Regions from separate parts of the Lysinibacillus sp. NPDC096212 genome, predicted to be linked through region 1. Evidence: riboswitches for the same ligand, from Rfam matches in the RefSeq annotation. Region 1 holds a riboswitch; the other holds the start of a gene.

What was found. Region 1 has a riboswitch for cobalamin ahead of ACIQ7T_RS16720 (ribonucleoside-diphosphate reductase subunit alpha). Riboswitches for the same ligand answer to the same signal wherever they lie in the genome.
Region 2: linked by a shared signal. The riboswitch ahead of cobT (nicotinate-nucleotide--dimethylbenzimidazole phosphoribosyltransferase) and the one ahead of ACIQ7T_RS16720 (ribonucleoside-diphosphate reductase subunit alpha) in region 1 are both predicted to bind cobalamin.

Annotation. Positions count from the first base shown of each region.
Region 1 is NZ_JBIWFQ010000017.1:54,813-59,101, reverse strand. Features, by position in the region: gene ACIQ7T_RS16730 (ECF transporter S component) at 106-600, shown strand; gene ACIQ7T_RS16725 (hypothetical protein) at 597-1,280, shown strand; cobalamin riboswitch at 1,391-1,578, shown strand; gene ACIQ7T_RS16720 (ribonucleoside-diphosphate reductase subunit alpha) at 1,741-3,954, shown strand; gene ACIQ7T_RS16715 (ribonucleotide-diphosphate reductase subunit beta) at 3,967-4,289, shown strand, end outside.
Region 2 is NZ_JBIWFQ010000001.1:38,875-43,163, forward strand. Features, by position in the region: gene ACIQ7T_RS00215 (methionine gamma-lyase family protein) at 1-505, opposite strand, end outside; gene ACIQ7T_RS00220 (trimeric intracellular cation channel family protein) at 783-1,388, shown strand; gene cobT (nicotinate-nucleotide--dimethylbenzimidazole phosphoribosyltransferase) at 1,496-2,551, opposite strand; cobalamin riboswitch at 2,666-2,842, opposite strand; gene ACIQ7T_RS00230 (YheC/YheD family protein) at 3,111-3,875, opposite strand.

The sequences.
Region 1 (4,289 bases):
GCAGCGCAGCGAAGCGGCTCATCGGACGCCCCCAGGAAAGCGCCCAACCGGAACGGAAATCAACCCCACGCTATTATAAAAAATTTAAAGAAAAGAGGAAATGGGATGGATCGACAAAGATTGATGAAATTGACGCTCACTGCCATGGTTGCGGCAATTTGTGCAGTGGGTGCAGTCATTAAAATTCCAACATTTATTTCAACTGCAGCGCTTGACTCTGCACCTGCATTGTTGAGCGTTGTCTTTTTATCTCCAGTATTAGCTGGGGTTTCGGGAGTCATTGGGCATTTTATCTCAGCCTTAACTACTGGCTTCCCTCTAGGGCCACTACATATTATTATCGCAGTAGAAATGTTTATTGTTGTATGGGTCTTTGGGGTCATGCATAAAAAAGGAATGCATTTCTGGAAATGGCCCGTGGCACTTATTTTAAATGGTGTTGTGGCACCTTTACCATTTTACTTTATCATTAGTCCGGCATTTTACTGGGCGTCACTGACTAGTCTTCCATTGGCAACACTCGTAAATCTGGTGATCGTTGCAATTGTGATGCCAATTCTGTCAAAGGTGTTTGTGCGTAAGGAAGGTCGAGTACATTGAGAAATGCAATAAAAATAGGTGAGCTGTTTGCTACAACAGATAATGCCGCAGCCATTGGCGAAAAACCACAAGATGTTGTGTCTGCTCCAGACAAACTAACGGCATACTTCACGGCGCGTGTTACTTTTTTAGAGCAGCTTGCTGCAAATGCTTTACCAAACCATATTTTACTCGCTAATTTTTCAGGAGATGCTGCATGGTCTCGTTATGTTGCAGGCATTCAGCAGGTTTTTGATGAGGCGGGGCTTAATTGTCCACCGATAGACGGTAGTACAGAGTCCAATATGCCGACTCTACAATCAGGATTATCTATAACGATGCTAGGTGAACAGCAAAAACACACAGCAACTAAGTATGAACAGCTTAGTTGGTACACCTATGGATTACCGCTTGTAGGCAATGAAATCCTTGCTCAGCCTGAAGATGTCGCACAGCTCCAACCTATTTTTCAGGCGTGGAAAGAGGGGATTGTGCAGCAAGTATGGCCAGTTGGATCAAAAGGTCTACAAGCAGAATTTACCCGCCTTTTTAGCGAGCAACAGGTCAAAAGTTCGTTAGATGTTGAGAAATCGGCTGGTCCATGTGCAGTAGTTTTGCTAGGAATACAGCCTGAAAAAGAGCAGCTAGCACAAAAAAAATTTCCTAGAAATTTTGAAAAACTACGTAAAACTGCATTGTAATTGGGCTTGCTTCGAGAAAATGTAGCACTTTATAACTTGCAAGGGGCAAATCGCCTATTGCAACAATAAACACAATATGTTAGATTTGTTTAGGAGTTAAAACACAATATATAGTATTTTGGACGAACGGTACCAATATGGTTTAAAAGGGAATTCGGAAAAAGAGTCATCTTAGGCCGAAGCTGTCCCCGCAACTGTAAGTGCTGACAAATGATGAGTAGGCCACTGTGAAGAACGGGAAGGTGATCATTTGGAGGAAGCATGAGCCAGGAGACCTGCCGATATGTTCAAGACAGCAACACATTCTTCGGGGATTGAGAAGTGGAGGCGAGAGATTTGTTCACTTCTTTGTGCGCTTATCCTTCATTTCCATTTCCGATTTTACTGCGATCACGTAACCGATAGATGTTGCGTGATCGCTTTTTGTGTTGCTGGAGAAGGAAAGGGAGAGAATGTGTACATGACAATTCAAATCGAACAGCAAATGACTAAGCTCAAGAAAAGTTACACGGAGGATGAACTCGAAAGTTTTGTGAGGTTATCGGATCGATGGCTACGAAAAAACGACAATGCCACATTTGAAGCATGGGCAGATGCGATGATTTTACAAACGCTTAGCCTCATTGATGAAGAGGAGCCATACTGGACATTTGTCGCAGCTCAAATTTATTTAGAAAAATTATATGACCAATTTGCGATGCGTCGTGGTGTCTCAGTGAAAGATGTTTATAAGGTTTTCCCAGAACATTTAGCACACTATACAGAAGTTGGTTTGTATCATGAAAGTTTAACAACAAAGTATAGTGAGCAGGAGCTTCAGGAACTCGCTTCTTATTTAGAATCAAGTCGAGATGAGTTGTTTACGTATATAGGTTTAAAAACATTAATGGACCGCTATGTAGTCCGTGATTACACGAAAACACCGGTGGAATTACCGCAGGAACGATGGATGGTCATTGCGATGACTCTGATGCAGGATGAAACAGAAAATCGTTTAGAAAAAGTACGTGAATCTTACTGGGCAATGAGTAATTTATATATGACTGTTGCCACACCAACATTATCAAATGCAGGTAAAACACATGGACAGCTATCAAGTTGCTTTATCGATACAGTAGATGATAGTTTACAAAGCATTTATGACACGAATACAGATGTCGCAACATTATCGAAGTACGGCGGTGGTATTGGTGTTTATATGGGTAAAATTCGTAGCCGAGGCTCATCTATTAAAGGCTTTAAAGGTGCATCAAGTGGTGTTTTACCATGGATTAAACAACTTAATAATACGGCGGTTTCAGTCGATCAGCTTGGTCAACGACAAGGCGCTATTGCTGTCTATTTAGATGTTTGGCATAAAGACGTCTTTACGTTTTTAGATTTACGCTTAAACAATGGGGATGAGCGTTTGCGTGCTCATGATATTTTCACAGGGCTATGCTTACCGGATTTATTTATGGAAACGGTAGAAGAGCGCGGGGAATGGCATTTATTTGACCCACATGAAGTGCGAGAAGTTATGGGCTTTTCACTAGAGGATTTCTATGATGAGAAAAAGGGTGACGGCTCTTTCCGTACTAAATATGAGGAATGTATCGCCAATCCATTGTTAAGTCGTGAAGTTGTACCAGCCATTGATATTATGAAGCGTATTATGCGCTCTCAGCTTGAAACAGGCGTGCCGTTTATGTTCTATCGAGATGAAGTCAATCGCATGAATCCGAATAAGCATGAAGGGATGGTTTACAGCTCGAACCTGTGTACAGAAATATTCCAAAATATGTCAGCTACTGAATTTGAGTCTATTACCCTTGAAGATGATGTCATCGTAACACGTCGCAAGCCTGGAGATTTCGTTGTATGTAACTTATCGTCTATCAATTTAGGTAGAGCAGTACCGGCTGGTGTTCTAGAACGATTAATCCCAGTTCAAGTACGTATGTTAGATAACGTTATTGCTTTAAATACAATTCCAGTAAAACAAGCAGAACGTACGAACCTACGCTACCGTGGTATTGGACTTGGAACGTTTGGCTGGCACCATTTATTAGCTTTGAAAGAAATTCAATGGGAGTCTGAGGAAGCTGTAGAGTTTGCGGACAAGCTATATGAAGAAATTGCATATTTAACGATTCGTGCTTCTAACGATTTGGCATGTGAAAAAGGAGCTTACCCATTATTTGAAGGCTCAGATTGGCATACGGGTGCGTATTTTGACAAACGTGGCTATGACAGTCATAAATGGAATGCATTACGCGCCGCGGTTGCTGAGAAAGGTATGCGTAACGGCTATGTAATGGCAGTTGCACCGAACTCATCAACATCTATTTTAGCAGGCAGTACGGCTACGATTGATCCGATCTTCCAAAAGAGTTATTCAGAAGAGAAGAAGGATTACAAAATTCCAGTAACAGTACCTGATCTATCACCTGTGACAACTTGGTATTATAAATCTGCTTATTTCATCGATCAAAATTGGACAATCAAGCAAAATGCTGCACGAGCACGTCATATCGACCAAGGCATTTCACTTAATTTATACGTTCAAAATACGATTAAGGCGAAAGATTTACTAGCATTGCATATGAATGCTTGGGCGAGCGGTGTAAAAACGACTTATTATGTGCGCTCAACATCTGTAGAATTGCTAGAATGTGAGTCTTGCGCGAGCTAGGAGGAAATAACAATGACAACTATTACAAAACGACAAATTATGGATAAAGATGCACCGAACCGTTCAACAGGAATTGTCAACGGACGTTCTTCTAACATTTTGAACTGGGATGATGTGCGTTTTAGCTGGGCATATCCTAAGTATAAAAAAATGCTAGGGAACTTCTGGACACCGTTTGAAATTAATATGAGCAATGATGTCAAACAGTTTCCACAGCTATCAGCAGATGAACAGGAATCCTTTTTAAAAATCATTGGCTTGCTAGCACTATTAGATAGTGTACAAACCGATTTTGCGGGGAAAGTAGCGGATTATTTAACAGATTCAAGTTTAAA
Region 2 (4,289 bases), on a different contig from region 1:
TCATTTTTGTGTTTGCTGTAATTGCAGCTGCAACACCTTCCCAATCGATCTCTTGATTATCGATTAAATCCACATGGCTATAACCGATTTTATAATCTTTTAACGAGCCAGTATCCTTATCGCCACCATCAACTATTGATTGCAATGTATCATACGGCTGACCCGAAATATAAAGTAATTCATCACCTGGACGTAGTACTCCGAATAAGCTAAGTGTAATTGCATGTGTACCAGAAATAATTTGCGGACGTACAATGGCAGCCTCCGCTCCAAAGACCTCTGCATAAACTCGTTCTAGATTGTCACGCCCCTCATCATCATAGCCATAACCATTAGACGGGTGCAGATGATAATCACTAACTTGATGCTTTCGGAACGCAGCAAGCACTTTTTGTTGATTGAAGAATGCCATGTCTTCTACCTTTGCATGAAAAGGGCGTACCTTTTCTTCTATTTTAGCAGCTAATGCTAGTGTTTCTTCTGATAAATTGGTTGTAAAAGTCATTATGTTCTTCTCCATTTCACATTTGTTCAAATCTTATCTTATCAATTTGTGAGCTTGCCTGCAAAGCTTGCTAATTTCATTAGGCACTAAGTTAAATGACCAACTAAATCTATTTAATTCTGTTATAATAAGGTATTTGATATCTGATAATTCCGAATCAAAAGTCGATGCTTTTCTTTGCAAAAACTTCTAGATACAAAAAAAGGTAACTTTAATATTTTCTAGTAACTAATCTACAACAACATGAAATGATTTATTCACATAAGGGGTGAAAGGGTTGGCTTGGGAGGTTTTTAGTATCATTGGAACAATTGCCTTCGCAATTTCCGGGGCAATAATTGCAATGGAGGAAGAATACGATTTATTCGGTGTCTATATACTCGGTATCGTAACTGCTTTCGGCGGTGGAGCTATACGAAATCTACTCATAGGTTTACCTGTAACAACATTGTGGGGTCAAGATATGATGTTTCAAATCGCCATTGCAGCCATCACAATTTTTTTCTTATTTCCACATCGTCTCATTCAGCATTGGCATCGCTGGGGCAATTTCACTGATGCTATCGGATTATCGGCATTTGCGATTCAAGGTGCCCTTTATGCTGTGAAGCTCGACATGCCTATTAGTGCCGTTATTGTAGCTGCTGTCTTAACAGGGTCAGGTGGTGGAATTGTTCGCGATTTATTAGCTAGACGTAAACCGTTAGTTCTTCGTGATGAAATCTATGGTGTTTGGGCAGCGCTAGCCGGGCTTATCATCGGACTTCAACTATTTTCAGGGGATATCTTTTTATATGTATTATTTGGAGTGATCACAGTACTAAGAATACTTTCATACATGAAGAAATGGCGTTTACCGTTACGGAGGTTGAATCGAGCATAGTTATACTGTTGCATAATTAAAAAGCCCAAATATCAGATTTGGGCTTTTTTGAATTTATAAATTCCTTATTTATCACAAACTCCGTACATCCTCAGCAGCGACTAAAGTTAATCTTTCAACAGCAACATAGCTTCTTCTAAAGTAGCCATATTTTTCATCATAGAGCATGCTGCGTCTAAAATAGGAAAGGCTAAAGCTGCACCAGAGCCCTCACCCAATCGCATATTCATCTGCAACATCGGTTCAACTCCGAGCATTTCAGCAGCAATTTTTGCACCTGGTTCTTCAGAGGCATGAGATGGAATGATATAGTCTTTTACGTTTGGTTCGAGTTCGTATGCAATAAGTGAAGCAATAGTAGAAATAAAGCCATCAATAACAACTGGTTTACGATGTGCAGCTGCGGCAAGTATTACTCCAGCCATAGCGCCTATTTCTAATCCACCGACCTTTGCAAGAATATCAATAGCATCATCGCGATTTGGTTTATTTAATGCAATAGCATTGTGAATGACTTCTACTTTATGTGCTATCCCCCCTGGTCCTACTCCTGCACCAAAGCCTGTCACTTCATTTGGATGACATTCGTGAAGAACCGATAATATTGCAGCACTTGGAGTCGTATTACCGATCCCCATTTCGCCTGTCCCGAGTACATTGATTCCTTTTTTAATTTCTTCCGTTGCTACCTCAATTCCTACTTCAATGGATTGAATGGCTTCTTCCCTTGACATAGCAGGACCTTTTGCCATATTGTCCGTGCCATATTTAATTTTTTTCATGATAACACCAGCATCATGTGGAATATCCTCTTTTACACCAACGTCTACTGTAACAATTTTTGCATCTGTGATTTTTGCGATAGCACAGACACCTGTTCCTCCTCTAGGAAAATTTAATGTTTGAAAGACCGTCACATTTTGTGGATTAGGTGTTACCCCTTCATCACAAACACCATGGTCTGCTGCACAGACAATTATCGCCTTTTTATCAATCGCAGGAAATAGGTCTCCTGTAATTCCAGATAGTTGTACAGCAAGAGCCTCCAGTTTCCCCAAGCTTCCAGGAGGCTTGCAAAGTGCATCTATGCGTTCCCTTGCCTTCTCCATCATTTTGTGGTCAGCACTTTGAATGTTTTGAATCGTCTGTTGTAATAATTGCATGAAAATTTCCCCTTTCTTTTTTGCCCTTGTTACTCGAAGAATGATTTAGAGAAAAAAATAAAAAGCCTGTAGTTTATTCCATAACAAATAAACTACAGACTTTTCCATCGTCTATATAACCGAAGCAGATAGGCAGGTCTCCTGGCTCAATTTCAACATTTCATAGAACCTTCCCAGCAAGACGCTAGTGGCATTCTCTATGAAACTCCCTTTTACAGTGGTGGGACCGCTAAAGCTTTTCACTTTATTCCCTATTCTCCCGCAATGGGCACCTAATGCTTTTATGCAATTAGTTTAAATCTACGTCAAAGTGGTTTTTGTGTCAATATATTTGATTAAACGGAAAATTGTTCCAGGCATTCCTTCGAAAATTGATTCATATCGCGCCTACCCAACCATAATCCATTTTTTCTAGGTAAATCCCTAATCGTTCACAAGTAACGGATGCAATTAAGTTTCTTCTTTCCTAAAATTATAGTAGGGAAAGTAATTTTTTGATGTAAGTCTATTGAATAGAAATATGCTGATGACTAACATGAAAAATAACTACATTTCAAACTTAGCCTTCATTTTGCATTTTCCTAATCTCAACAATATTCTTCCAGATCGCCCTATCAACTTTGGCAAAACTACGTATGCTTGGCGTTGTATTTACTTCAAATAATATAGGTTTTCCTTCAAGATTTATTCCAAAATCAATGCCATATTCTCTACAAGGAAAGTGGGATGCTATTACTTCAGATGCTAAAATTGAATCTTCTTTTAGAGAGTCTATTGTTTGATCTTTCTTTGTATTATCCATCATCAAATAACCTGATAATAATTCTTCAATCGATATTGCTTGAGAACCCCGATTTGAATTGACAATCCCATGATCCTCAGTTGCAAGCCTTCCGTAAATTCCACCAATTATCCATTTTCCCTTTAGATTTTGAACATGAACACGAATGGATATTGAATCCCCATCAGGGGTTAGACTTTTAACCCCCTCCTGTATAATATAAATTCCGCTTAATCTACCGTGTTTCTCATATGGATGTAGAACTTGGTGGAAATCCTCAATTGCTGCCACACATTTACTTATTTCTTCACCTTGCATGGTAAATCCGTTAAAACAATAGTGTCCATCTTTTCTTTTGCAGACTTTATAAATTGCTCTTCCTTGTCCAGCGCTATTATGTTTCACATAAACATACTCATACCTATTTAATAAATAGATTAGATTTTCTAGACTGTAAAGTGTTGTTTCTGGAATGCAGTCAGTTGTTAAAGGATTTTGTTTTAAAAGTAAGAATTGTTCCCATTTTCCAAGTCCATTTTTCAATAAACTCACCTCATTTAGTTAGATATTTTTATTTCTTTTGTATTAATAGTGTAGTCCTCCCCACTTATGGAGGTTACTGTATTGTATGTAAATAGATTTATCTTGCATGGGTGAGCGAGACTTGGTAACGCGACTAATATCTCCTATTTTTCTGTTAGAGTCATAATAAATTTTCTACACTAGAAAAGTAGCATTATGATTGTTCTCAATGCATCCATTTTATTGATTTCAAAATCATTAGCTTCTAATATATTTGCCCTGCTAATCTTTACTTTTAGTCATATAGACATGTCGAGTATGGGGAGATGGGAGATATTGAAAAAAAGGACGAATTTTTTTAAAAAAATATATTCAGACAAACTTGAATTTTTAATGGAATCCCATAACGGTCTTTCCGCAAAAGTTGTAGAGGAA